3 regions of the Streptomyces saintjeani genome follow, and region 2 is predicted to be linked to each of the others. Evidence: riboswitches for the same ligand, from Rfam matches in the RefSeq annotation. Region 2 holds a riboswitch; each other region holds the start of a gene.
What was found. A riboswitch is a leader RNA that binds a small molecule or an ion and turns the genes downstream of it on or off. The one in region 2 is predicted to bind cobalamin.

Region 1 (9,616 bases), 1.1 Mb from region 2:
GCGCGCAGCACGGCCAGCACGAGGTTCACGCGAGCCTCGTCGACCGGTCCGCCGCCGAGGATGTGCAGCCCGTCGCGGATCTGCACGTCCTTGATCTCACAGAGGTAGCCGTCGATGTGCATGACGAACTCGTCGAAGGCGTCGTCCCCCGGCTGCTCGTCGACATGCAGGTCGTGATGCAGCTCGGCGGCCTTCACCAGCGTCCAGATCTGCGCCCGCACCGCAGGCGCCTTCACCGGGTCGAGATCGCTCACGAGGGCGTACTCGTCGAGGAGCTGCTCCAGCTTCGCGAGGTCCCCGTACGTGTCCGCGCGGGCCATCGGCGGCACCAGGTGGTCGACGACGGTCGCGTGCCCGCGCCGCTTCGCCTGCGTCCCCTCGCCGGGGTCGTTGACGATGAACGGGTAGATCAGCGGCAGTTCACCGAGCACGGCGTCCGGAGCGCAACCGCCGCTCAGGCCAAGGCCCTTGCCCGGCAGCCACTCCATCGTGCCGTGCTTGCCCATGTGGATGATCGCGTCGGCGCCGAAGGAGTTGTCCAGCCAGCGGTACGCGGCCATGTAGTGGTGCGACGGCGGCATGTCCGGGTCGTGGTAGATCGCGATCGGGTTCTCCCCGAAGCCGCGCGGCGGCTGGATCATCACGACGACGTTCCCGAACTGGAGGGAGGCCAGGACGATGTCGTCCCCGTCGACGTACAGCGACCCCGGCGGCTCGCCCCACGCCTCGGTCATCGCGTCCCGCAACTCCGGGTCCAGCTTCCCGAACCACGCCTGGTAGTCCGCGAGCGGCACCCGCGCGGGCGCGGACGCCAACTGCTCCTCGGTCAGCCACTCCACGTCATGGCCACCGGCCTCGATGAGCCGGTGGATCAACTCGTCGCCCTCGGACGGGTATCCACTGACCCCGTACCCGGCGTCCCGCAGCGCGTCCAGCACCCGCACCGCCGAAGCGGGCGTGTCCAGACCGACCGCGTTGCCGACCCGGGAGTGCTTCGTCGGGTACGCCGTGAAGACCAGCGCGACCTTCTTCTCCGCGTTCGGCTTGTGCTTCAACTGCGCGTGCCGTACGGCGATTCCGGCGACCCGCCCGGCCCGCTCGGGGTCGGCGACGTACACCGGGACGTCGTCCGGGCCCTGCTCCTTGAAGGAGAACGGGACGGTGATGATCCGCCCGTCGAACTCGGGGATCGCGACCTGCATCGCCGCGTCCATGGGGGAGAGCGCGGCGTCCGACTCGTCCCACGCCGCGCGCGACGAGGTGAGGCAGAGCCCTTGCAGCACAGGGATGTTGAGGTCGGCGAGCGCGCCGATGTCCCACGCCTCCTCGTCACCGCCGGCCGAGGCGTCCGAGGCGTGTGTGCCGCCGGCCGCGAGGACGGTCGCCACCAACGCGTCGGCCCCGCCCAGGAGTTCGTACAGCCCGGCGTCCGCGCCGCGCAGCGAACCGCAGTACACGGGAAGCGCGTTGGCGCCGCGCGCCTCGATCGCGTCGCACAGGGTGTCGACGAAGGAGGTGTTGCCGCTCAACTCGTGGGCCCGGTAGAAGAGAACGCCGACGGTGGGACGGTCCTCGCGGATCTCAAAAGACCCGTGAACCCCGAACTCCGGCATCTTCTGGGGCTCTTCGAACCCCTCACCGGTCAACAGCACGGTGTCGGAGAGGAATCGGGCGAGTTCGACGAGGTTCGCCGACCCGCCCTCGACGAGGTAGCGCAGCGCCTCCGCCACGACCCCGGCCGGCACCGACGACTCGGCCATCAGCTCCGCGTCCGGCACGGTCTCGCCGCCCAGCAACACGGTGGGAATCCCCGCCGACTTGAGCGCCGCGAGCCCGTCCTCCCAGGCCCGCTTGCCGCCCAGGAGCCGGACGACAGCGATGTCGGCGCCCTCGATCAGCGCCGGGAGTTCCCCGGTGACGTCCACCCGGGTCGGGTTGCCGATCCGGTACGGGGCGCCGGAGGCGCGCGCCGCCAACAGGTCCGTGTCGGCGGTCGACAACAGCAAAACTGTGCTCATGCGGGCGCTCCCGGGGGGATGAAGGGCAGTCCTTGCGGCGCTCCCGACTCGATGAGTCGCAGAAGCGCGTCTGTGTCCGCGTGCTGTTCGATCAAGTCGCCGAGCAGATCGAGCTGTCGCTCGCGCAGCGCGGCGAAGCAGGTGTCCTCGGCGGGCACGAAACGGCGGCCCGCGGCAGCCGCCACCTCGCGCAGAAAGGCCCGTCGGAAGCCGTCCGACTCCAGGGAGCCGTGCCAGTGCGTACCCCAGACGGCGCCGACCCGGCAGCCGTCCAAGAAGGGGTCGCCGCCTACGACTTCGGCGATCCCGTGATGAATCTCGTACCCCTCGACCCGCTCCCCGAGGGCCTCGCCCACCGGCCGGGTCAAGGTCTTCTCCCGGGCGAACCGCACCCGCACGGGCAGCAGTCCGAGCCCGTCGACGACCCCGGCGCGCGACTCGACGTCGTCCTCGATCCGCTCGCCGAGCAGCTGAAAACCGCCGCAGATCCCCAGAGTCGGCCTCCCGGCGGCGGCCCTGCGCGCCAGCTCGACGGCCAGCCCCCGCTGTCGCAGCCACTCAAGTGCCTTCACCGTCCCCCGAGTTCCGGGTACGACGACCAGGTCCGCGTCCGCGAGTTCCTCCGGCCGGTCCACGAACCGCACCACCACGCCGGGCTCGGCGGCCAGCGCGTCCACGTCCGTGAAGTTCGACATCAACGGCACGGCGCAGACGGCGACCCGGAGGATCTCGTCACCGACCGGCGGCGCGAGCGAGGACTCCCGTACGGCGCCCCGCAGGGACACCGCCATGCCGTCCTCCTCGTCGATCCCGAGGCCCGGCCTGAACGGCAGCACCCCGTACGTCGACCGTCCGGTCAGCCCGCGCAGCATCTCCAGCCCCGGTTCCAGCAGCGACACATCGCCGCGGAACTTGTTCACCAGGAACCCGGCGACCAGTGCCTGGTCCTCCGGCGAGAGCAGGGCGACCGTCCCGAAGAACGAGGCGAAGACGCCGCCCCGGTCGATGTCCCCGACCACCAGCACAGGGAGCCCCGCGCCCCGGGCGATGCCCATGTTGACGATGTCGGTGCGCCGCAGGTTGATCTCGGCGGGCGATCCGGCGCCCTCGCAGATCACCACGTCGTGCGTGGACCGGAGTTCGGCGAGGCAGTCGAGCACCGTCCCGAGAAGCTGCTCCTGCCGGCCCCCGTGATACCGGCGCGCGTCCATCTCGCCGACGGGCTTCCCCATCAGCACGACCTGACTGCTCCGCTCCCCGCCGGGCTTCAGCAGCACGGGGTTCATCAGCGCGGTCGGCTCGATCCGGCACGCCTGCGCCTGCATGGCCTGCGCCCGCCCGATCTCGGCACCCTCGCGGGTCACGAACGAGTTGAGGGACATGTTCTGCGCCTTGAAGGGCGCGACCTTCACGCCCTGCCGTACGAGCCACCGGCAGATCCCGGCGGTGACGACACTCTTCCCGGCGTCGGAGGTGGTCCCGGCGACCAGTAGCCCGCCGCTCATACGCTGGCCCCCTTTTTCAGCAACCGTTTACACAACATCCGTCCAGCGACCGTCGCCCCCAGCGCCAGCCAACTCACCCGCCGGGACAGCCGTACCGCCCGCTCGATGTCCCCGACGACGACCCCGCGTCCACCCCCGTTGAGCACGGGCCGGTGTTCAACACGACCCGCATAGGACAAGGTCCCCCCCATCCGCACCCCCAACGCCCCCGCGAACGACGCCTCCACCGGCCCCGCGTTGGGGCTCGGATGCGTCACCGCGTCCGCCCGCCAGGCCCGCACAGCCCCCCGCGCATCGTCCCCGGCGACACACGCGAGCACGGCCGTCAGCCGGGCCCCCGGCCACCCGGCGACGTCGTCGAGCCGGGCCGAGGCCCACCCGTACCGCAGGTGCCGGGGCGACCGGTGCCCCACCATCGCGTCGAGCGTGTTGACGGCCCGGAACCCGAGCAGCCCCGGCACCCCGCCCACGGCCCCCCACACCAGCGCGCCCACCACCGCGTCGGACGTGTTCTCAGCAACCGATTCCACAACGGCCCGCGCGATCCCGTCGGCGTCCAGCGCCTGCGGATCGCGCCCGCACAGGTGCGGCAGCCGCGCCCGCGCCGCGTCGACGTCCCCGGCCGCCAGCGACCGCCCGATGTGCCGGGCCTCGCGGGCGAGGGAGGTACCGCCGACGACCGCCCAGGTGGCGACGCCGGTCAGGGCGAGGGAAGCGGCGGGGGAGCGGCGTACGGCAGCCTGCGAGGCCGCGCCGAGAGCCACCGCGCCCCCCGCGCAGACAGCCGTGTGCAGCGCCCCCCACCCCCGGTGGTCGCGCCACAACGCCCGCTCCACAGACACCGCGGCGCGCCCGAACGCGGCGACCGGATGCCCCCGGCGGGGATCGCCGAACAGCAGGTCACCGAGGAGTCCGGCGGCGGCGCCGTACGCGTAGATGCGATCGGCACCCATCGGCTCAGCCGGCCGTGGGAACGGTCGGCGGTCGGAGTCGGTTCCTCAATCGGCGGCCGAGCATGGCGGTATGTCCTCACTCAGGGTGTCCACGCCCTGGTTCGACGAGACCGGCGGTGGGAGTTCCTGGCTCCCGGGGATGACTACCCCGGTCACAGTGGCGGGACCGCGCCGGATTCGCACCGGACTTCCTCCTGAGCCGCCGTACATGGCCCTGGCAGTCCACCACGGGCCTCAAACACCCGTCAACTCACCGTTGACCTGCGAGAGCGGAGTGTGCAGAACCCCACACGGCCCCACCCGTGACCCGGCCCACACCCACGCACGAAACCCCGCACAGCCGAAGCCGCACGGGGTTGTGCAAACGGTTGCTGCCGGTTTTCCGGAGAGCTCAGGCGACGATCAGGCTGATGCCGTACGCCACAGCCCCCAGGCACGCCGCGAAACACGCGTACGCCCCCGTCACCGCGAGCGCCGCCGAACCCCCGTCGGCCTGGGCGCGTTCGTGGCGGGAGAGGCCCATCACGCCCAGCGTGAAGAGGGTCACGATCCCGACGGTGACCACGAGGCTGACACCGAAGACGGAGCCGAGTGCGGACCAGTCGATCTTCATGGTTGCGGTGTCCTTCGGGGTCAGACGGTCGCGGCCGGGGGAGCGGCCGGGTCGGTGGTGGCGGTCGCCGGAGCGGGGATGACGACCTTGATGTCGGCGGCCTCGACGGCACCGGCGACCGGAGTCGCGACGGCTTCGTCCGTGTCGTTCACGTTGTTGTGGTCCACGACCTCACGCCGCGAGACCTTCCAGATCGCGGCGCTCGACGCGACGAGGAACACCGCGACGGCGGCCGTACCCCAGTCGCCCAGGTCCGTGACCGACTCCGCGAGCGCCCCGACCAGTGCGGCGGCCGGCAGCGTCAGCCCCCACGCGACGAACATCCGCGTGGCCGTCGACCACCGCACGACCCCGCCCTTGCGGCCGAGCCCCGCGCCCATCACGGACCCGGAGACCGCGTGCGTGGTGGAGAGGGAGAAGCCGAGGTGCGACGACGCGAGGATGACCGTCGCGGCGGACGTCTGCGCCGCGAACCCCTGGCGCGGCTGGAGGTCGGTGAGGCCCTTGCCCATCGTGCGGATGATGCGCCAGCCGCCCAGGTACGTGCCGAGCGCGATCGCGAGGCCGGCGGAGAGGATGACCCAGGTGGGCGGGTCCGAGTCGGGCGCGAGCGAGCCGCCCGCGACGAGCGCCAGCGTGATGATGCCCATCGTCTTCTGCGCGTCGTTCGTGCCGTGCGCCAGCGAGACGAGCCCGGCCGAGGCGATCTGCCCGAACCGGTAACCCTTTTCGGCCGCGTTTCCGTCGGCCTTCTTCGCCAGGGTGTACGACAGCCGCGTCGCCAGCATCGCGGCGACCCCGGCGACGATCGGCGCGGCGACTGCGGGAATCAGCACCTTCGTGACCAGCACGTCGCCGTGCACCGCGCCGGTCCCGGCGGAGGCCAGCGTCGCGCCGATCAGGCCGCCCATCAGGGCGTGCGAGGAGCTGGAGGGGAGGCCGACCAGCCAGGTCAGCAGGTTCCAGAGGATCGCGCCGACCAGCGCCGCGAAGATCACCTCGGGTCGTATACCGCTTTCGTCGACAAGTCCCTTGGAGATCGTGTTCGCGACCTCCACGGAGAGGAACGCCCCCACAAGGTTCAGTGCGGCGGACATGGCCACCGCCACCTTGGGCCGCAGTGCGCCGGTCGAGATGGTGGTGGCCATCGCGTTGGCTGTGTCGTGGAAACCGTTCGTGAAATCGAACGCGAGAGCGGTTACCACCACTATCGCGAGGATCAGCGAGAAGTTTTCCATTTACCCAGACAATCGTTCGTAGTAATCGGCAGGTTGAACGTAGGTAACCTGGATGAACGGAAGATGAACTGGACAGGGCTTCGCGGTGTCACTGTGGGCATGACTCCGACACCTGGCAGGATCACCCGTATGGCTGAGCAGAGGCGCCCGCGTCCCGAAGAGGCCGCGGCATGGGAGTCCTTGATCGCGACGGCACGCCGCACGGTCACCGACGGACTCGTGGTGGGTACATCGGGAAACGTCTCGGTACGGCTCGCAGACGTGGTCCTGATCACACCGACAGGCGTTCCGTACGACCGGCTGGGGCCCCAGGACGTGACAGGCGTCGGCCTCGACGGCACCCAGGTCCTCGGCACGCTCCGGCCGACCAGCGAACTCCCCATGCACCTCGCGGTCTACCGCGCGACCGACGCCGGAGCCGTCGTCCACACCCACGCCGTCCACGCGACGGCCGTCTCCACCCTCGTCCCCGAACTCCCGGCGGTCCACTACATGACGGGGGCCCTGGGCGGCCCGGTCCGCGTGGCCCCCTACGCGACGTACGGCACCGAGCAGCTCGCCGACAACATCCTCACGGCCCTCCGAGGCCGCACGGCCTGCCTCCTCCAGAACCACGGCACCCTCGCGTACGCCCCCACCCTCGACCGCGCCTTCACCGACACGGCCCAGCTCGAATGGATGTGCCACCTCTGGCTGACGGCGGCCTCGGTCCCGGGCCACACCCCGAGCCTGCTGACCCCGGACCAGGTGCGGGAGGCGGGGGACAAGCTGAAGGGGTACGGGCAGGGGACGGTCTGAGGGGACGCGCCGTCGGCGGGGTACCGGCCGGGCACACGCCCCCAACGGCCGTACGAAAGCCACGCCGCACCCTGCGCCGCCCCCGCCGAGCCCACCCGTCCGGCTCCGCCGAGCCCCCGGCCCGGCCCCGCACCACTGGCCTCCCCCGCGAACCACCCGGACACTGGACCCGTGCGCCCAGTCAAAGCGACGGCCGTCGCCGTCTCCGCAGTAGTGGCCGCCGGCGCGGCGAGCGTCGCCGCCGGCCGGATGGCGAGCGACCCGGCGCTGAAGGCGCCGCCGGGCCGGCCCCTGCCGACGGAACCCAAGCTCACGGTGCATGCCACCGCCGCCGGCCGGATCACGCTCACCCGCGACCTCGCCGCCCTCAGACCCGGCACGTACGGCATCACCGGCGCGGACGTCCACGCGGTGATCGGCCCGGTCCTGCCGAACGCCCCGCGCGACGCCGACACGGTCGTCCGCCGCCTGGAACGCGTCTCGTACGGCACGCTCGGCCCCGGCACGGCCGTACGCCTCACCCCGAGCCTGCACGTCGGCGACCCGGCGACGGCCCTCGGCCTGACCCACACGGACGTCGGTGTCCCCGGCGAACTCGGCACGCTGCCCGCCTGGTTCGTGCCCGGCGCGCGCCGCACCTGGGTGATCGCCGTGCACGGCCTCGGCGCGGGCCGCGAACACGCCCTGAACGTCCTGGGGTTCCTGCACCGCCGCCGCTTCCCGACCCTGGTGCCCGCCTACCGGGGCGACGAGGGCGCGCCGCGTCCGCCGGACGGCCTCAACCACCTCGGTACGACGGAGTGGCGGGACGTCGACGCGGCGATCCGGTACGCCCTCGCGCACGGCGCCGACCGCGTGATCCTGCTCGGCTGGTCGACCGGCGCGGCGATGGCCCTGCGCGCGGCCACCCGCTCCGGCCTCGCCGACCGCGTCTGCGGCCTGGTCCTCGACTCCCCGCTCCTCGACTGGCAGACGGCCCTGCGCTCGCTGGCCGCCGCCCGCCGCACCCCGGGCGCCCTGCTCCCGCTGGCGGTCCGCGCGGCGCTGGGCCGCCTCGGCAACGGGGCGGAGCCCCCGGACGACGACGGCACGCTCCCCGGCGTCCCCACACTGATCGTCCACGGCCCCGGCGACACGGTCGCCCCCTGGGACCTCTCCCGCCGCCTCGCCGCGCGGGCGCCCGCGCTCACGACCCTCCACGAGGTCCGCGACGCCCCGCACGGCGCGATGTGGAACGCGGACCCGGCGGCGTACGAGGAGACCCTGCGGAGGTTCTTGACGCCGCTGATGTGAGCGGCCGACATGAACGGCGCCGGCCGAACACCGGGCCCCGCCGGTGTGAGTCCCGGCACATCCACCCGCCCCGGTAGCGGGCGTTCCGCTTGGTCCCGTCCCCGTCCCGAGCACCCTCTCCGTCCCCTCTCCGCACCCCGTGCGTTGGCCAGTCCCGTAGCCCCCCGTGACATTCCGTTTGGGTTTTCGGACCGTCAACCGGAAGACTGCACCCGTGACGTCCCGTATCCCGCGCGACTCCAGGCTTCGACTCGTCCGCCCGCGACCCCTGGCCGCCGCCCCCTCAGCTGTGAACCAGCGGCGCCCGCGCCGCGCCGCGCCCCGCCCCCCGGAAGGCACACCGGCCCCGGCGGAACTGGCCAGAATGGCTCGCTCGGGCCTGGCCGCCGCCGCCCGCGTGGCCCGCTGGGCGGACAACGCCCTCGGCCCCGGCAAGGACGCCGCGACCATCGACGGCAGGGCGACCCTCTCCGAGGCGACCGCGCGGCGCGCGGCGAGCGACCTCGGCCTGAGCGTCGACCAGGTCCGCTCCGACTGGGACACCGCGAGGCTCGCCGGCCTCATCGAGGTGCACGGCGCGAGCGCGCGCCCCGGCTGGCGGCTGCGCGCCTGGAACCGCGACGACAGCGCGGTGCTCCGCGGCTGGGTGGCCCTCTTCGACGCCTGGTCCCTCGCGGTCCCCGAACCGGCCGACGAGGAGCCCGCCACGGTCGCCGAGGTCGTCTCGGCGATGCCGCAGGTCCTCTCCTTCCTCCAACTCTCCGCCGGGCCTGTCCCCGTCGAACAGCTCCTCGACCTCCTCGCCCAACGCGTCACCGAACTCCGCACGGAACGCTGCGAGATCCCGTACGCCGCGGGGGCGGACGGGGACGAGGGCTTCGCCGAGGCGCCGACGGAGACCGGCACGGAACCCGCCGCGCCCACGGGAGTTGCCGGGCTCACCAAACAGCCACTCCCCACCGCCCCCGACCCCGTCGAACTCGCCCCCCTCCTCGACTGGGCCCTCCACGCGCTGGCCATCGTCGGTGCGCTCACCGGCGGTGGCGGGCAGGCGACCCTCACCCCCCTGGGCAGCTGGGCGACCTGGGTCAAGCTGGAGCAGATCTGCGTGGCCGCGCAGAGCCCCGCCGGGAACATCGAGCAGGCCGCCGAGGACATGCTCCGAGGCTGCGCCCAACTGCGCCCGAACGCGGCCCGC
Region 2 (9,616 bases):
CGAGAACCCGATCTTCACGCCGATCGGCACCCAGACGACGGTGGCGAGCGCGACCAGCACTATCACGCGGACGAACGTCGCGAGCCCGAGGAGGAGCGGTTCGCCGAAGACGCCGAGCCCGGTGTGGTCGTACAGGTAGCGGCCGAGGTCGGCGAGCCCCCAGAGGATCAGCCCGCCCGCGACGACGGTGAAGACGACGTCGCCGGTGCGCTGCTTGGCCCGGTCGACGGTCAGCCGCTGGTCGTCGCGGCCGAACACCCGCCCCGCCCTGCTGAGCGCGTGCCCGACGGGGCGCAGCGCCCTGCCGAGGAGCCGGGGCCAGTGGGAGCGGCGCAGCAGGTCGAGGACGACGGACTTCTGCACCTCGCCCGCCTCGGACTGCTCGTTCTTGAAGCGTTCGGCCCAGGCCGTGAGGGGGCGCCAGAAGAGGAAGTTGACGCCGATGACCATGACGGCCATGGCGAGGATCGCCCAGCCGACCTTGCCGAGGTCGCCGGCGGCAATGGCGGCGCCCGCGTAGGAGCCGATGCCGGGCAGCGCGTACTGCTTGTTGTCGACGCTGATCGCCTCGGACGCGACGAGGAAGAACCAGCCGCCGCCGAAGCTCATCATGCCGTTCCAGACGAGGCCGATCATCCCGGAGGGGAGTTCGACCTTCCAGAACCGCATCCAGCGGGTGAAGCCGAACGACCGTGACAGCTCGTCGAGTTCACGCGGGAGGGAGGTCAGGGAGGAGTAGAAGCCGAAGGTCATGTTCCACGCCTGCGAGGTGAAGATCGCGAAGATCGACGCGAACTCCAGGCCGAGCAGCGAGCCGGGGAACAGTGCGATGAACCCGGTCACGGCGACGGTCAGGAACCCGAGCACGGGGACCGACTGGAGGATGTCGAGCGCGGGGATCAGGACGCGTTCCAGCCTGCGGCTCTTGGCCGCCGCGTAGGCGTAGACGAAGGTGAACACGACCGACGCGGCGAGCGCCGCGAACATCCGCAGCAGGGAGCGCGCGGCGTCGTACGGGAGGCGCGCGGGGTCGGTGTCGACGTGGAGGGTGGTGTGGGTGTTGAAGGCGACGGTGGTGCCCTGGCCGACGCGCAGGACGGTGTAGAGCAGCACGAGGACGGCGGCGGCGACGGCCGCGTCCACCCAGGAGAAGCGGGAGAGCAGGGGTCGTTTGACAGCACGGATCAGCATCACGGAGCCTCCGCCCACACTCTGCGCACGGCGAGGCGCCCCGGCCGGCGGCGGCGCGCCGACAGCGGGGCGGGGTCACCCGGGGGAGCGTGGGGAGTGAAGAAGAGAAGGGGGTTTCAGCGAGCGCCCTGGGGGCGGCTCGGACTGGGAGGTTCTGCGCCCATGGCCGCCTCCGTTCCGCGATGTGACTGCACCCATGGCGGGTCCGACAGGGTGAGTCTGCACCTTCTTGCGTCCAGACGCAAATAAAGGCGGAGGCTCTTGCCCGCCTCTCACCTGCGCAGACGAACGAGCCCGCGCGGACACGCGAACGGGCCCGGCGTCTCCCCAGACACCGGGCCCGTTCGCCCGCACCCTCCGCTCAGAGTGCGGTCACCACATGCCGCTCACATGTGGACCGTGGGAGCCGCGTTCTCGTCGGCCTTCGGAACGCCGCTGCGGTAGAGCAGCAGGGTGATGACGGCGCCGACCGCGAAGAACCCGGCCGACCACCAGTACGCGGTGGAGTACGACTCCAGCGCGGCGTGCGCCTGGACGAGCTTGTCGCCCGCGTTCCTGCCGTCCAGGTAGTTGGTCGCGGCGCTCGCCGCGAGGGTGTTCAGCAGGGCCGTGCCGATGGAGCCGCCGATCTGCTGCATCGTGTTGACGGCGGCCGAGGCGACCCCGGCGTCGTGCGCGGCGACCCCGCTGGTGGCCAGGGACATCGCGGGCGCCATGACCAGGCCGATGCCGAGGCCGGTGAGGATCAGCGGCGGCATGACGTGGGTGACGTACGTGCTGTCCAGGCCGAGGTCCGTCATCCAGACCAGGCCGAGCGCGCCGAGGCCCATGCCGAGCGGGACGATGGTCTTCGGGCCGATCCGGGGGACGAGGAAGCTGGTCGCCAGGGTGGCCGCGACCATCAGCGCGCCGACCATCGGCAGGAACGCGAGCCCGGTCTTCACGGCGGAGAAGCCGAGGCTGAGCTGGAGGTAGTAGGTCAGGAAGAGGAAGACACCGAACATCCCGGCGCTGGAGATCAGCATCACGGCGAAGGAGGCGCCGCGGTCGCGGTCGAGCAGGACGCGCAGCGGGAGCAGCGGGTGGGACGCCTTGGTCTGCCACCAGGTGAACGCGGCGAGCAGGATGCCGCCGGCGGTCAGGAAGCCCCAGGAGCGCGGGGAGGACCAGTCGTGGGACTCGGCCATCGAGAAGCCGTAGACGACGGCGAAAAGGCCGGTGGTGACGAGGAGGGTGCCGGGGATGTCGAGCTTCGCGCCGGGTTCGCGGGCCGTGCGCTTGAGCAGGATCCAGCCGCCGACCAGGGGGATCACGGCGAGGGCGAGGTTGACGTAGAGGGTCCAGCGCCAGTCGAGGTACTCGGTGAGGACACCGCCGAGCAGCAGGCCGACGGCCGCGCCGGAGCCGGCGATGGCGCCGTAGATGCCGAAGGCGCGGGCGCGCTCCTTGGCGTCGGTGAACGTCGTGGTCAGCAGCGAGAGCGCGGCGGGTGCGAGGAGCGCGCCGAACAGGCCCTGGAGGGTGCGGCCGACGACGAGGACCTCGAAGTTCGTGGCGGCGCCGGCCAGCGCGGAGGCCGCCGCGAAGCCGCCGACGCCGACCAGGAAGGCGACCTTGCGGCCGAAGAGGTCCGCGATCCGGCCGCCGAGGAGCAGGAGGCTGCCGAAGGCGAGGGAGTAGGCGGTGACGATCCAGGTCCGGTCACCGTCGGAGAACCCGAGGTCGGCCTGGGCGGACGGCATCGCGATGTTCACGATCGTCGCGTCCAGCGTGACCATCAGCTGGGCTATGCCGATCATCGCGAGAACCCACCAGCGGTGACGGGACGCGGGTTCCTCGGCTGTCTTGGTGAGTGACGTCGTGTCCGGCGTCTCGGTGGTCTGTGACATAAGGGGCCTGCTCCGATGAGATGATCGGGCGTCTCGCGAACGAAACGGTTTCGTACTCCAGTGACGCTACACACCTCACTAGCGAAACTCAACCGTTTCGATAGTGAGACCGGCGTCACAGGCCGATCCACGGCTTCCGTGTCCCGAAACGCTTGCCCGTACGGCGACTTCGCCCCGTAAGCTGATCGACGCAGCCGGTTCGCCCCGTCAGCCAGACGGGCCGCGTCGCAAGAGGGAACCCGGTGGGAATCCGGGACTGCCCCGCAGCGGTGAGCGGGAACGACCGCCGTCATACGCACTGGGTCCGCACGGACCTGGGAAGCGACGGCCAGTAGGTGCCTCGTCCTGGACGAGGCGTGCCCGTGAGTCCGAAGACCTGCCGACTGCCCGTGCGCGAGCTGTTCGCGCGCGGAGTTCCGGTGACCTCGCGGGTGGGTCGGCGCACAGAAGGCCGTACGGCGCTGCCGTCCGGCCGGTGGGTCCTTCACGCCCCCGTCCCGTCGCCGGGACCTCAGGGAATCGTCTCGTGAAGGAGATCTCCGTGACCACGAAGTCCGCAGCCGCGGCAACCCTGTACGGCTACCCCCGGCAGGGTGAGAACCGGGAACTGAAGAAGGCCGTCGAGGGCTACTGGAAGGGTCGCGTCACCGCGGGCGAACTCCGCTCGACCGCCGCCGACCTGCGCGCCTCGACCTGGCGGCGGCTCGCCGACGCCGGGATCGACGAGGTGCCGACCGGTGACTTCTCGCTGTACGACCATGTCCTCGACACCAGCGTGATGGTCGGGGCGGTTCCCGTACGCCACGCGGGAATCGAGGACCCCCTGGACCGCTACTTCGCCATGGCGCGCGGCACGCAGGACGCGCCGCCGCTGGAGATGACCAAGTGGTTCGACACGAACTACCACTACCTGGTACCCGAGTTGGGCCCGGACACGGTCTTCCGCGCCGAACCCTCCCAGCAGATCGCCCAGTTGACGGAGGCCCTCGCCCTCGGCCTCACCGCACGCCCGGTCCTGGTCGGCCCGGTCACCTACCTGCTGCTGGCCAAGCCCGCCCCCGGTGTCGACGCCGGTTTCGACCCGCTCACCCTCCTCGACCGGCTCCTCCCGGTGTACGCCGAGATCCTCGCCGGGCTGCGCGCGGCCCGCGCCGGGTGGGTGCAGCTCGACGAGCCCGCCCTCGTCCAGGACCGCACCCCGGCCGAGCTGAACGCCGCCGCCCGCGCGTACCGGGACCTCGGCGCACTCGGCGACCGGCCCAAGCTGCTGGTCGCGACCTACTTCGACCGGCCCGGCGAGGCCCTGCCGGTGCTGGCGAAGGCGCCCGTCGAGGGGCTCGCCCTCGACTTCACGCGGCCCGGCACGCTGGCGGACCTCGCGTCCGTCGGCGGGCTGCCCGGCAAGCGGCTGGTCGCGGGGGTGGTGGACGGCCGCAACGTCTGGGTGAACGACCTCGCCGGGTCCCTCACCGTCCTCGGCACCCTCCTCGGACTCGCCGACCGCGTCGACGTCGCCGCCTCCTGCTCCCTCCTGCACGTCCCCCTCGACACCGGCCTCGAACGCGACACCGACCCGCAGATCCTGCGCTGGCTCGCCTTCGCCCGGCAGAAGACCGCCGAGGTCGTCACCCTGGCCCACGGTCTGACCAGCGGCACCGGCGCGATCGCCGCCGAACTCGCGGCGAACCACGCGGACCTGGCGTCCCGCGCGGGATCGCCGATCACCCATGACCCCGCGGTGCGGGCCCGCGCCGCCGCGGTCACCCCGGCCGACACGCGCCGCGAACAGCCGTACGCCGAACGGGCCTTGGCGCAGCGCGCGCATCTCGGGCTGCCCACGCTGCCGACGACCACGATCGGTTCGTTCCCGCAGACCGGCGAACTGCGCGCCGCCCGCGCGGACCTGCGGGCCGGGCGAATCGGCCTCGACGGCTACGAGGACCGCATCCGCGCCGAGATCCAGGAGGTGATCGCCTTCCAGGAGAAGGCCGGGATCGACGTGCTGGTCCATGGCGAACCCGAACGCAACGACATGGTCCAGTACTTCGCCGAACAGCTCACGGGCTACCTCGCCACGCAGCACGGCTGGGTCCAGTCGTACGGCACCCGGTACGTCCGTCCCCCGATCCTCGCCGGGGACATCTCCCGCCCCGACCCGATGACGGTCCGCTGGACGTCGTACGCCCAGTCCCTCACGTCCCGCCCGGTCAAGGGGATGCTGACGGGGCCGGTGACGATGCTGGCGTGGTCGTTCGTACGGGACGACCAGCCGCTCGCCGAGACGGCCCGCCAAGTCGCTCTTGCCCTGCGGGACGAGGTCGGCGACCTTGAGGCGGCGGGGAGTTCGGTGATCCAGGTGGACGAACCCGCGCTGCGGGAGACCCTGCCGCTACGGCGCGCGGACCACGCGGCGTACCTGGAATGGGCGACGGAGGCGTTCCGCCTGGCGACGTCCGGCGTACGCGCGCGCACCCAGATCCATACGCACATGTGCTACGCCGAGTTCGGGGACGTCGTGCAGGCGATCGACGACCTGGACGCGGACGTGATCAGCCTCGAAGCGGCCCGCTCCCACATGCAGGTGGCCCGCGAACTGGCGGCGCACAGATACCCGAGGGAGGCGGGCCCGGGGGTGTACGACATCCACTCGCCGCGCGTACCGAGCGCGGAGGAGGCATCGGCGTTGCTGCGGGCGGGCCTTGAGGCGATCCCGGCGGACCGCCTGTGGGTGAACCCGGACTGCGGCCTGAAGACGAGGGGCTGGCCGGAGACGAGGCAGTCGCTGGAGAACCTGGTGACGGCGGCGCGGAGGGTACGGGCCGAACTGCACTGAGCCAGGAGGTGAAGTCCCCGGGGATGCCCGGGGACTTCACCCGTGCAGCGAAACATCTCCTTCATACGGGAAGTATTTAGGGGTAACACCCCCTGCCTACCGTCTCCGTGCTCCCGCAAGCCGTGCCGCGGGGCATCCCGTCCCCGCCCCCGCCGCAAGGAGACGTAGTGAGCGTCGAGCCGCAGACAGACGTACGCACCGGCCCGTCCCCGACCACCGACCAGGCCACGAAGGAGACCCTGGAGGACTACACCCTCCGCTTCGCGCCCCGCAGTTACCGCCGCTGGACCCCGATGGTCGTGGCGACGACCGCGCTGGGCGGCATCGCCTACATGGCGGACTTCTCGATCGGCGCCGGCATCGGCCTCGCGCACGGCACCGGCAACGCGCTCGTGGCGATCGCCGTGGCCGCCGTGGTCATCTTCGTGACGGGGTTCCCGCTGGCGTACTACGGCGCGCGGTACAACATCGACCTGGACCTGATCACACGGGGCTCGGGGTTCGGGTACTACGGCTCGGTGCTGACCAGCGTCATCTTCGCGAGCTTCACGTTCATCTTCTTCGCGCTCGAAGGGTCGATCATGGCCCAGGGGCTCAAGCTGGGCCTCGGACTCCCCCTGTGGCTCGGCTACCTGGTCTCCACGCTGATGGTCATCCCGCTCGTGATCTACGGCATGAAGGCGCTGAGCAAGCTCCAGGTGTGGACGACGCCGGTCTGGCTGCTGCTGATGGTGGGACCGCTGGTGTACCTGGTCGCGACCGACCCCGGCACGGTCGACAAGTTCCTGAACTACGCGGGTACGGACGGCGAGGGCGGCATCAACACGGCGTCCGTGCTGCTGGGTGCCGGCGTGTGTCTCTCCCTCATCGCGCAGATCGGTGAGCAGATCGACTACCTGCGGTTCATGCCGCCCAAGACCGAGGAGAACAAGCGGAGCTGGTGGACGGCCGTGATCATGGCCGGTCCCGGGTGGGTGGTCCTCGGTGCGCTGAAGCAGGCGATCGGCGTGTTCCTCGCGGTGTACATCATCGCGAAGGTCGGGGCGGACGCGGCTCCCGAGCCGATCCAGCAGTTCCGGGGCGCGTTCGACGCGATGATGCCGTCCTGGCTGGTCGTTCCGCTCGCCGTCGTCCTCGTCGTGATCAGCCAGATCAAGATCAACGTGACGAACGCGTACTCCGGTTCGCTGGCCTGGACGAACTCGTTCACGCGGGTGACGAAGCGCTACCCGGGCCGCATGGTGTTCGTGCTGGTGAACCTCTCCTTCGCACTGATCCTGATGGAGGCCGACATGTTCAGCTTCCTCAACAGCATCCTCGGCTTCTACTCCAACTGCGCGATCGCGTGGGTCGTGACGGTCGCGACGGACATCGGCGTCAACAAGTACCTGCTGAAGATCTCCCCGCTCCAGCCGGAGTTCCGCCGGGGCATGCTGTACGCGGTGAACCCGGTGGGCGTGGTCTCCTTCGTGGCGGCCTCGGGCCTCTCGATCGCCATGTACTTCCACGCCCTGGGCGACACGCTCCAGCCGTACTCCCCGGTGGCGGCGGCGGTCCTGGCCTTCGTCCTGACCCCCGTGATGGCGGTCGCCACCAAGGGCAAGTACTACCTCCGCCGCACGGACGACGGCATAGCGGAACCCCTCCTGGACCCGGAGGGCAACCCCAGCGCCACGACGTACGACTGCCACGTCTGCCACCAGCCGTACGAACGCCCCGACCTCACGGCCTGCGCGACCCACGACGCGACGGTGTGCTCCCTGTGCCTGAGCACGGACACGGTGGGCGACCACGTCCTCCCGGCGACGGTGTAACCCCCCTTCACCCCACGAGAACGGGGATGACGACCTCACGACCGAGGGAGTCGTCCCCGTTCTCCGTGTCGCCGCCGTGACGGAGCGGCCGGTTCCGGTCGGTCTTTCTCACGAGGTAAAGAGTAAGTAATGTGACCGCATGGTCACATTAGGTGAGAGTTTCGGGGCGGGGTTCTGGGCCGATCCGCACGGTACGTACGCGGTGCTGCGGCGGGACGAGCCCGTGCGGACCGTCGTCACCCCGGACGGGCTGCGGGTGTGGGTGGTCAGTCGGTACGGCGATGTCCGGGAGGTTCTGGCGAACTCCCGGTTCGGCAAGGACGCGGAGGCCGTCGGGGAACTGTTCCGGCGGAACACCGTGCCGGGGCGGGCGCCCCGGGCCGTGGCGCGGAAGACCGCCGGGCACATGCTGAACAGCGATCCGCCCGCCCACACCCGGCTGCGGAGCCTCGTGTCGAAGGCGTTCACCCCCGGCCGCGTCACCGCCCTCCTCCCCCGCACCGAGGCCCTCTCCGCGTCCCTCCTGGACGGACTCGCGGACCGCCCCGAGATCGACCTGATCGGCGACTACGCGTTCCCCCTCTCCATCACGGTGATGTGCGAACTCCTGGGCCTCCCGGAGGGCGAGCGGGACGCGTTCGGCGGCTGGACCCAGGACTACAACGCGACCGGCGCGCCGGAGACGGTGAGCGCGGCGGCCGGACACATCACGGCGTACCTCACCGACCTGATCGCCGCGAAGCGGCGGACACTCGGCGACGACCTCCTCTCCGCGCTGATCGACGACGACCGCCTCTCCGGCGAGGAACTCGTCGCGATGGTGTTCCTCCTGCTCAGCGCGGGCCACGAGACGACGGTCAACCTCGTGGCGAACGGTATGCGCGCCCTGCTCACGCACCCGGCCGAGCTGAAGCGCCTGCGCGAGGACCCCGAGCTGATCCCGACGGCCGTGGAGGAGTTCCTCAGGTACGACGGCCCGGTGAACCTCTCGACGTACCGGTACACGAAGGAACCGGTCACCGTCGGGACCGTCGAGATCCCCGCCGGTGAACTGGTCCTCGCGGCCGTCACCTCCGCCAACCGCGACGCCGCGCACTTCACCGACCCCGACCGCCTGGACGTCACCCGCACCCCCAACCGGCACGTCTCCTTCGGCGTCGGCATCCACTACTGCCTCGGCGCACCGCTGGCCCGCCAGGAGGCCCGGGTGGCCTTCCGCGACCTGCTGAACCGCTACGCCGTGATCGAACCGGCCGTGGCACCGGGCGAGTTGACGTACCGCCAGAGCCTGCTGATGCGCGGCCCGGAATCACTGCCGCTGCGCGTACGAGGCACCGCGTGACGGACCCGGCCCAGAGCCGCACGCATTGAATCGCCCCGAGCCGACAACCAGGAGTCACCCATGCCCCGTTGGACAGGGACCACCCGCCGCCAGGCCCTGACAGGAGCCGCCGCCCTCGGCGTGACGACCCTCGCCGCCGCGCCTCAAGCCCAGGCCGCCACCCCCGACTTACGCCCCGGCCGCCCCCTCCTCATCCGCCGCGCCACCGTCGTCACGATGGACCGGGGCACCCTCTACGACACGGACGTCCTCGTCGAGGGCAACCGCATCGCCGCGATCGGCAAGCACCTCCCCGCCCCCGCCACGGTGATCGAGGCGAACGGCGGCCTCCTGATCCCCGGTTTCGTCGACACGCACCGCCACATGTGGCAGACCACGCTGCGGGGCGTAGGCGCGGACTGGACGCTGGGCAACTACTTCGAGTGGATGATCACGAAGTGGGGCACCCTCTTCCGCCCGGAGGACATCTACGCGGCCAACCACCTCGGCATGGTCGAGGCCGTGAACGACGGCGTCACCACGGTCACCGACTGGTCGCACAACTCCC
Region 3 (9,616 bases), 5.1 Mb from region 2:
CAAGGAGTGCGAGGACGTCACCGAGTTCGACGAGTCCCTGCTGAAGCTGGTCGACGACATGTTCGCCTCGCAGCGCACCGCCGAGGGTGTGGGTCTGGCCGCGAACCAGGTCGGGGTCGACCTGAAGGTGTTCGTCTACGACTGCCCGGACGACGACGGGGTCCGCCACACCGGCGTCGTCTGCAACCCGAAGCTCGTCGAACTCCCCGCCGACAAGCGGCGCCTGGACGACGGCAACGAGGGCTGCCTGTCCGTGCCGACCGCGTACGCGGAACTCGCCCGCCCCGACTATGCCGAGGTCACCGGCCAGGACGAGCGCGGCAACCCGATCAAGGTGCGCGGCACCGGCTTCTTCGCACGGTGTTTGCAGCACGAGACCGACCACCTGTACGGCTACCTCTACATCGACCGCCTCTCCAAGCGGGACCGCAAGGAGGCGCTCAGGCAGATGGCCGAGAACGAGCCCCGCTACCCCGTGGTCGCCAACGACTGACACCCCGCGCGTACACGCGGACGACGCCCGGCCCGGAACCCCTCCGGCCGGGCGCCGCTCGTATGTCCCTCGCACGTCCGATCGCGTAAGCGCACCTTTTGATCCATAACCAGTCAGCCAGGGGTGGAATCTCATCATTCCGGGGTGGTGAAAGAAGCAAATCCGTTCCCAGAACGGTCAGTTGTGGTGCTGAATGGGAAGAGCGGGGATACGCAACGGCGCACGCCCGGCACAGCGGGAGGGGTGTGTGCGACAGGCGGCCGAGAGGGGTTGTTCGTGCCAGCTTTCCCACACAGCACCACATACAGCAGGACCGGTGCCGCACAGGGTGCCGCAAACCGCGAGCCGGGTACCGGCCCGGCGCCCGCGGTTCCGCCGTCGCTCAGTCTGCCGGTCGTCGAGGCGGAGTTTCCCCGGCTGAGGCATCCGTATTGGCCGCGGCTCCAGCGGAACACCCGGCGCTGGCTGCTGGAAAAGCGGCTCATGCCGCCGGACAAGGTCGCGGAATATGCCGATGGCCTGTGCTACACGGATCTGATGGCGTGCTACTACCTCGGCGCCCCCGACGCGGTCCTCCAGGCCGTCGCCGACTACAGCGCCTGGTTCTTCGTCTGGGACGACCGCCACGACCGTGACATCGTGCACGGCCGCACCGCGTCCTGGCGCCGCCTCAAGTCCCTGCTCCATCAGGCCCTCGACGCCCCGGGGGCGCACCTGCACCACCAGGACCCGCTGGTCGCGGGCCTCGCCGACAGCGTCCTGAGGCTCTACGGCTTCCTCCCCGAGAGCTGGAACGCGCGCTTCGCCCGGCACTTCCACCAGGTGATCGACGCCTACGACCGGGAGTTCCGCAACCGCGTCGAGGCGCGCGTCCCGCCGGTCGAGGAATATCTCGCCCTCAGGCGCCTCACCTTCGCCCACTGGATATGGACGGATCTCCTGGAACCCGCCGCCGGAACACAACTCCCGGACGCCGTACGGAAACACCCGGCATTCCGGCGGGCCGCACTTCTCAGCCAGGAGTTCGCCGCCTGGTACAACGACCTCTGCTCGCTGCCGAAGGAAATAGCGGGCGACGAGGTCCACAATCTCGGCATCAGCCTCATCGTCCACGAAAGGCTGACCCTGGAGGAATCCGTCGAGGAACTCAGGCGGCGGATTCTGGAATGCATCGCCGATTTCCTCGCCGCCGAACGGGAGACGCGCCGGTACGCGGACGGTATCGGCGACAAGGAAATCCGCGACGCCGTGCTCGCCTGCCTCGCGAACATGCGGAACTGGTTCGGTTCCGTCTACTGGTTCCACCACGAGTCCGGCCGCTACATGGTCGACAGCTGGGACGACCGGTCCACACCCCCTTATGTCGACAACGCGCCGTCGGGAGAGAAATAGATGACCCTCGAATCGGTACGGCCGGCCCCCGTGGAGGCACCCCTCGCGGGTGGCGGGCTCCCCCTCCTCGGCCACGGCTGGAAACTGGCCAGCTCACCTCTCGCGTTCTTCTCCCAGCTGCGCGACCACGGGGACGTCGTCCGGCTGAAGCTCGGGCCGAAGACGGTGTACGCGGTCACCTCGCCCGAGCTGATCGGCGAGGTCGCCCTCAGCCCCGACTACATCATCGCCGGGCCCCTGTGGGAGTCGCTGGAGAGCCTCCTGGGCAAGCAGGGGGTCGCCACCGCCAACGGGCCCCTGCACCGGCGCCAGCGGCGCACCATACAGCCCGCGTTCCGGCTCGACGCGATACCCGGGTACGGGCCCGTCATGGAGGAGGAGGCGCGGGCCCTCGTCGAGCGGTGGCGCGGCGCGGACAGCCTCGACGTCACCGCCGAGTCGTTCCGGGTCGCGACGAGGATCGCCGCGCGCTGCCTCATGCGCGGGAGCTACATGGACGAGCGGGCCGACCGTATCTGCGCGGACCTCGCGAGCCTCTTCCGCGGTATGTACCAGCGGATGGTGGTCCCCCTCGGACCGCTTTATCGCGTGCCGCTTCCGGCCAACCGCGAATTCAACCGGGCGCTGGCCGATTTGCACCTCCTCGTCGACGAGATCGTCGCCGACCGACGGGCCTCGGGGCAAAAGCCCGACGATTTGCTGACGGCTTTGCTGGAGGCGGTCGACGAGAATGGCGAACCCATCTCGGAACAGGAGATCCACGACCAGGTCATCGCGATACTCACCCCGGGGAGCGAAACCGTCGGGTCCATGATCATGTCGCTGCTCCTGGTGCTCACCGAGTACCCCGAACACGCCGACAAGATCCGGGCCGAGGTGAAAAACGTGGCGGGCGACCGGCCCGTGGGATTCGACGACGTCCGCAGTCTGCCGTACACCGGGAATGTCGTCGTCGAGACCCTGCGCCTCTATCCGGCGGTATGGATTCTGACCCGCCGGGCGGTGGCCGCCACCACTCTGGGCGGATACGACATTCCCGCCGGCGCCGACATCGTCTACAGCCCCTACGCGGTCCAGCGCGACCCCCGCTCCTACCACCGCGCCGAACTCTTCTCCCCCGACCGCTGGCTCCCCGGTGGCTCGGAGGAAGTCCCCAAACACGCGATGAGCCCCTTCAGCGTCGGCAACCGCAAGTGCCCCAGCGACCACTTCTCCATGGCGGAGATGACCCTCCTCACCGCCGCGATGGCCACGGCGTTCCGCTTCGAGGAGACCCCGGGCTCGGACTCCCGGCACCGGATCGGCATCACCCTGCGCCCGAGGGACCTGCGGCTGCGGCCGATCGCCCGCTGAACACGACGGCCCGGCACTCGGGGGAGTGCCGGGCCGTGGGTGACGGGACGCGCCGGGTCAGAAGTCCTCGTCCAGGTCGACCGTGCCTTCCACGGCGACCTGATACGCCGACGGGCGGCGCTCGAAGAAGTTCGTCAGCTCCTGGACGCCCTGGAGCTCCATGAAGGAGAAGGGGTTCTCGGAGCCGTAGACCGGGGCGAAGCCGAGACGGGCCAGGCGCTGGTCCGCGACGCACTCCAGGTACTGGCGCATCGACTCGGTGTTCATGCCGGGCAGACCGTCACCGCACAGGTCGCGGGCGAACTGGAGCTCCGCCTCGACGGCCTCCTTCAGCATGTCGGTGACCTGCTGCTGGAGCGCGTCGTCGAAGAGCTCCGGCTCCTCCTTGCGGACGGTGTCGACGACCTCGAACGCGAACGACATGTGCATCGTCTCGTCGCGGAACACCCAGTTGGTGCCGGTCGCCAGGCCGTGCAGGAGACCCCGGCTGCGGAACCAGTAGACGTACGCGAAGGCGCCGTAGAAGAACAGGCCCTCGATGCACGCGGCGAAGCAGATCAGGTTCAGCAGGAAGCGGCGGCGGTCGGCCTGGGTCTGGAGGCTGTCCAGCTTCTCGACCTCGTTGATCCACTTGAAGCAGAACTCGGCCTTCTCGCGGATCGAGGGGATGTTCTCGACGGCCGCGAAGGCCGCGTTGCGGTCCTCCGGATCGGGCAGGTAGGTGTCGAGCAGCGTCAGGTAGAACTGGACGTGCACGGCCTCCTCGAAGAGCTGGCGGCTCAGGTACAGCCGCGCCTCCGGGGAGTTGATGTGCTTGTACAGCGTCAGCACGAGGTTGTTCGCGACGATCGAGTCACCCGTCGCGAAGAACGCCACGAGCCGCCCGATGAGGTGCTGCTCCTCGGGGGACAGCTTCGCGAGGTCCGAGACGTCCGAGTGGAGGTCGACCTCCTCGACGGTCCAGGTGTTCTTGATCGCGTCCCGGTAGCGCTCGTAGAAGTCCGGGTAGCGCATCGGGCGAAGCGTCAGCTCGAAGCCCGGGTCGAGCAGGTTCTTGGTGGCTTCGGTGGTCATTACTGGCAGGCCTCGCAGGACTCGGGGTTTTCGAGGGAGCAGGCGACCGCGTCGGGGTCGGGGGTGGCCTGCACCGGGACAGCTGCCTGGGCCGCGCGCGCGATCCGCGTCGCCGGGCGCGAGCGCAGGTAGTACGTCGTCTTCAGCCCGGACTTCCAGGCGTACGCGTACATCGAGGAGAGCTTGCCGATCGTCGGCGTCTCCAGGAACAGGTTCAGGGACTGCGCCTGGTCCAGGTACGGCGTACGGGCCGCAGCCATGTCGATCAGACCGCGCTGCGGGATCTCCCACGCCGTGCGGTACAGCGCGCGGACGTCCGCCGGGATCCAGCCGAAGTCCTGCACCGAGCCGTTGGCCTCGCGCAGCGCCTCACGGGTACGGGCGTCCCACACGCCGAGGTCCTTCAGGTCCTGCACCAGGTACGAGTTGACCTGGAGGAACTCCCCGGACAGCGTCTCGCGCTTGAACAGGTTGGACACCTGCGGCTCGATGCACTCGTACACACCGGCGATGGACGCGATGGTCGCGGTCGGCGCGATCGCCAGCAGCAGTGAGTTGCGCAGGCCGGTCGACGCGATCCGCTCGCGCAGCGCCGCCCAGCGCTCCGGCCAGGTGAACTCGACGCCGAAGTGGTCGGGGTGCAGCACGCCACGGGCCGTACGGGTCTTCTCCCAGGCGGGGAGCGGACCGGACCGCTCGGCGAGGGTCGCGGACGCCTCGTACGCGGCGAGCATGATGCGCTCGGCGATCCGCGTCGACAGCTCCTTCGCCTCGGGCGAGTCGAACGGGATGCGCAGCTTGAAGAAGACGTCCTGGAGGCCCATCGCGCCCAGGCCCACCGGCCGCCACCGGGAGTTGGAGCGGCCCGCCTGCTCGGTCGGGTAGAAGTTGATGTCCACGACCCGGTCGAGGAACGTCACGGCCGTACGGACGGTCTCGTCCAGCCGCTCCCAGTCGATGTCGCCGCCGGTGACGAACGCGCCCAGGTTCACCGAACCCAGGTTGCAGACGGCCGTCTCCCCGTCGTCCGTGACCTCCAGGATCTCCGTGCAGAGGTTGGAGGAGTGGACCACGTGGCCCGGCTCGGCGGTCTGGTTCGCCGTACGGTTCGCGGCGTCCTTGAACGTCATCCAGCCGTTGCCGGTCTGCGCGAGCGTGCGCATCATCCGGCCGTACAGGTCCCGCGCGGGGATCGTCTTCTTGGCGAGCCCCTCGGCTTCGGCCTTCCGGTACGCCGCGTCGAACTCGTCGCCCCACAGGTCGACCAGTTCCGGCACGTCCGAGGGCGAGAACAGCGACCACTCCTGGTCGGCGTTCACGCGGCGCATGAACTCGTCCGGGATCCAGTGCGCGAGGTTCAGGTTGTGCGTACGGCGGGCGTCCTCGCCCGTGTTGTCCCGCAGCTCCAGGAACTCCTCGATGTCGGAGTGCCAGGTCTCCAGGTACACCGCCGCCGCGCCCTTGCGCCGCCCGCCCTGGTTCACGGCCGCGACACTCGCGTCCAGCGTCTTCAGGAACGGCACGATGCCGTTGGAGTGCCCGTTCGTGCCCCGGATCAGCGAACCCCGGCTGCGGATACGGGAGTACGACAGGCCGATGCCGCCGGCGTGCTTCGACAGGCGGGCGACCTGGTGGTAGCGGTCGTAGATGGAGTCCAGCTCGTCCTTGGGGGAGTCCAGGAGGTAGCAGGACGACATCTGCGGGTGCCGGGTGCCGGAGTTGAACAGCGTGGGGGAGGACGGGAGGTAGTCCAGGCGGCTCATCAGGCCGTACAGGGCGGCGACCTCGTCCAGGGCTCGTACGGTGTCGTCCTCGGCGAGCCCGGAGGCCACGCGCAGCAGGAAGTGCTGGGGCGTCTCGATCACCTTGCGGGTGATCGGGTGCCGCAGCAGGTACCGGCTGTGCAGGGTGCGCAGGCCGAAGTAGCCGAAGCGGTCGTCGGCCACCGGGTCGATCAGGCCGTCCAGGTAGGTGGCGTGCAGCCGCGCGAACTCCGCCGTGCGGTCCGCGATCAGGCCCTCGCGGTGGCCCACGGAGACCGACTCCGTGAACGTCGTCACACTCTGCGAGGCGGCCTCCGCGCGGATGCTGATCGTCAGCAGGCGCGCGGCGAGACGCGAGTACGCCGGGTCCTCCGAGATCAGGCCCGCGGCGGCCTCCGTCGCCAGCTCCCGCAGCTCGGCCTCGTCCGCCCGCGCGGAACGGCCCCGCAGCGCCGCGGCGGCGACCCGGCCGGGGTCCGCGTCGGGGAGGTCGGCGGTCAGCTCCGTCAGGGTCCGCAGCAGCGCGGTACCGGGACCGTCGGTTCCGGTCTCGACCGCCTGGACCTCTGAAACGGGTTCGGCTGGCGCGATGGTCACGTGAGGCTCTCCCTCGCTCGGCAAGGGGCCTTCGCGGGAGGGCATGGGGCAGCACGGACGCACGACACGTACGCGTACCCGGCCCACTCCGCGAGGCCCGGACGTCAGGGCACGCCGGGCCGTCCCTGAGCACGGCTGGCGCTTGCTGCCGACAGGTCCTCGGACTGACTCCTGGGCGCGTATGCGCACAAGTACACCGTTGCGGGACAGTTCCGGATTCCCACCGGATTCCCCTGCGGCGACAGCGAGCATGAGCATACATCTAGTGCCGGCCTGTCAGGTCACCCCCAGATGTTGTGTCGCGTCGGCTTCGGAGCGTCAACTGTTGGGTGGGAAGTGTGAACTCGGGAGTGTCGGGACGAAAGGCCGCGAGCCGCCGTGGGGCTTGCTGTCCGGGGGCGGCTGCGGGTCCGCCGTGGCTGGTCGCGCAGTTCCCCGCGCCCCTGGAAAAGATGCGCCGCGCGCACTTTTCGTCGGCGCGGCGGCAGCCGCGTACAGAGACAGCAGCGCGCCCCTGAAAGCGCGCGGCAGCGCGTCTTTCAGGGGCGCGGGGAACTGCGCGAGCGACCACGACGGTGCCGCAGCCGCCCGACGGCAGGGAGCGCCGAGCTAGTGGGCCGCTCCCGACGTCGCCGGGGGAAGTTCCGTCTGGACCCCCGGGTCGCCCGCGTCCGCCGTGTAGTCCGACGGACTCGTCTCGTCCACCCCGTCCGGCGCCTTCGCCGCGCGCAGGACGAACGTCAGGACCACCGTCACCGCCACGTTCAGGACGAACGCCGTGAGGCCGATGTAGCCGATCTCACCGATGCCCGGGATCTCCTTCGAGCTGCCGCCGAAGTGCTTCTGCGTGGGGGAGGCGACGCCGTACGCGGCGATCGTGCCGTAGATCATGCCCACGGCCCAGCCGCCCAGCAGGGCCCAGCGGTGGAACCAGCGGGTGAAGAGGCCGCCGACCAGGGCCGGGAAGGTCTGGAGGATCCAGATGCCGCCAAGGAGCTGGAAGTTGATCGCGGTGGTCTTGTCCATCGTCAGGACGAAGATCAGGGCGCCGACCTTCACCAGGAGCGAGACCAGCTTGGAGATCTTCGTCTCCTGCTCCGGCGTGGCGTCCGGCTTGAGGAAGTCCTTGTAGATGTTCCGCGTGAAGAGGTTGGCCGCCGCGATGGACATGATCGCCGCCGGTACCAGCGCGCCGATGCCGATCGCCGCGAACGCCACGCCCGCGAACCAGTCGGGGAACATGTCCTCGAAGAGCTGGGGGATGGCCAGCTGACTGTTGCCGTGGGTGTCGACGTTCGCCGCGATGGCCATGAAGCCGAGGAGGGCGAGCAGGCCGAGCATGAGGGAATACAGCGGCAGGATCGTCGTGTTGCGGCGGATGACGTTGCGACTCCGGGACGACAGCGTCGCCGTGATCGAGTGGGGGTACATGAACAGCGCCAGCGCGGAGCCCAGCGCGAGGGTGGCGTACGTCCATTGCCCCGCCTCGGCCGGGACGAGGCCCCCCTGTTTCGCGGCGGTGTACTTCTCGCTCGCCGAGGCGAAGATGTCGTCGAACCCGCCGAGCTTGATCGGGATGTAGATGATCGCCACCGTGATCACGATGTAGATCAGCGTGTCCTTGACGAACGCGATCAGCGCCGGCGCCCGCAGCCCCGAGGAGTACGTGTACGCGGCCAGCACGCCGAAGGCGATCAGCAGCGGCAGGTCCTTGACGAACCAGTTCGTGTCCTCGCCGCCCCCGACGCCCATCACGTCCAGCACCGCCTGGATGCCGACGAGCTGGAGCGCGATGTACGGCATCGTCGCGAGGATGCCGGTCACCGCGACCGCGAGGGACAGCCCCTTGGACCCGAACCGCCCGCGCACGAAGTCGGACGTGGTGACGTACCCGTGCTTGTGCGAGACGGACCACAGCCGGGGCAGGAACGTGAAGATCAGGGGGTAGATGAGGACCGTGTACGGCACGGCGAAGAACCCGGCCGCGCCGGCCGCGTACACGGCTGCCGGAACCGCGACGAACGTGTACGCCGTGTACAGGTCCCCGCCGAGCAGGAACCACGTCACCCAGGTCCCGAACGACCGCCCGCCGAGCCCCCATTCGTCGAGGGAGTCGGTCTCGGCCCGGCGCCAGCGCGCCGCGAGGAACCCCATGACGGTGACCGCGAGGAAGAAGAAGATGAAGACGCCGAGCGCGACGCCGTTCACGCCGTCGTTCACTTCGACGCACCCCCCTTGCGGGCGCGCTGGTCACGCTGCCACAGCTTGTACGCGGTCATGGTCAGCGCGGTCGAGATGAGGACCCACAGCATCTGGTACCAGTAGAAGAACGGGATGCCGATGAACCGCGGGTTCACATCGGCATACGACCCGACCCACAGCAGCGCCACGAAGGGCGCGAACAGACAGAGGGCGATGACGACGCGCACCGGCGTCACCACCGCTTCCTCTGCCCTCGGTGGGGTCTCTGACATCGGCGGCTCCGTCCCCTCGCTGGGATCACCAGTGATCACCACTGCAATGCGCAGGCAATCTAAGTGACGGATAAGCGCAGCGGAAGCCCTGCTGACGGATCGTCCTGAAGCTGTGTTGCTCCGTCGCTAGTCGACAGGCCGCTTGAGCCGTGCCACGAACTTGTACCGGTCCCCCCGCCACACCGACCGCACCCACTCCACGGGCTCCCCCCGCAGGTCCAGGGAGTGCCGGGACAGCATGAGCATCGGCAGCCCCACGTCCGTCCCGAGGAGCCCCGCCTCGCGCGGCGTCGCGAGCGCCGTCTCGATGGTCTCCTCGGCCTCGGCGAGCCGGACGTCGTACACCTCGGCGAGGGCGGTGTACAGGGACGTGTACTTGACGAGGGACCGGCGCAGGGCCGGGAAGCGCTTGGCGCTGAGGTGCGCCGTCTCTATGGCCATCGGCTCCCCGTTGGCCATCCGCAGCCGCT

Region 1: it holds a riboswitch for cobalamin, as region 2 does, so the genes downstream of both, ACQCO7_RS09695 (cobalamin biosynthesis protein) here and metE (5-methyltetrahydropteroyltriglutamate--homocysteine S-methyltransferase) in region 2, are expected to answer to the same signal.
Region 3: it holds a riboswitch for cobalamin, as region 2 does, so the genes downstream of both, ACQCO7_RS28580 (ribonucleoside-diphosphate reductase subunit alpha) here and metE (5-methyltetrahydropteroyltriglutamate--homocysteine S-methyltransferase) in region 2, are expected to answer to the same signal.

Annotation. Positions count from the first base shown of each region.
Region 1 covers NZ_CP189624.1:2,169,221-2,178,836, reverse strand. Annotated here, with positions in the region: gene cobN (cobaltochelatase subunit CobN) at 1-2,018, opposite strand, end outside; gene ACQCO7_RS09700 (cobyric acid synthase) at 2,015-3,523, opposite strand; gene ACQCO7_RS09695 (cobalamin biosynthesis protein) at 3,520-4,476, opposite strand; cobalamin riboswitch at 4,578-4,718, opposite strand; gene ACQCO7_RS09690 (hypothetical protein) at 4,868-5,089, opposite strand; gene ACQCO7_RS09685 (anion permease) at 5,110-6,327, opposite strand; gene ACQCO7_RS09680 (class II aldolase/adducin family protein) at 6,457-7,125, shown strand; gene ACQCO7_RS09675 (alpha/beta hydrolase) at 7,297-8,418, shown strand; gene ACQCO7_RS09670 (hypothetical protein) at 8,633-9,616, shown strand, end outside.
Region 2 covers NZ_CP189624.1:1,101,070-1,110,685, forward strand. Annotated here, with positions in the region: gene ACQCO7_RS05040 (ABC transporter permease) at 1-1,191, opposite strand, end outside; gene ACQCO7_RS05045 (MFS transporter) at 1,578-3,080, opposite strand; cobalamin riboswitch at 3,259-3,478, shown strand; gene metE (5-methyltetrahydropteroyltriglutamate--homocysteine S-methyltransferase) at 3,622-5,913, shown strand; gene ACQCO7_RS05055 (allantoin permease) at 6,081-7,727, shown strand; gene ACQCO7_RS05060 (cytochrome P450 family protein) at 7,867-9,069, shown strand; gene ACQCO7_RS05065 (amidohydrolase family protein) at 9,130-9,616, shown strand, end outside.
Region 3 covers NZ_CP189624.1:6,228,935-6,238,550, forward strand. Annotated here, with positions in the region: gene def (peptide deformylase) at 1-493, shown strand, start outside; gene ACQCO7_RS28565 (terpene synthase family protein) at 770-1,885, shown strand; gene ACQCO7_RS28570 (bifunctional albaflavenone monooxygenase/terpene synthase) at 1,886-3,238, shown strand; gene ACQCO7_RS28575 (ribonucleotide-diphosphate reductase subunit beta) at 3,296-4,312, opposite strand; gene ACQCO7_RS28580 (ribonucleoside-diphosphate reductase subunit alpha) at 4,312-6,672, opposite strand; cobalamin riboswitch at 6,806-6,930, opposite strand; gene mctP (monocarboxylate uptake permease MctP) at 7,282-8,892, opposite strand; gene ACQCO7_RS28590 (DUF3311 domain-containing protein) at 8,889-9,146, opposite strand; gene ACQCO7_RS28595 (GntR family transcriptional regulator) at 9,273-9,616, opposite strand, start outside.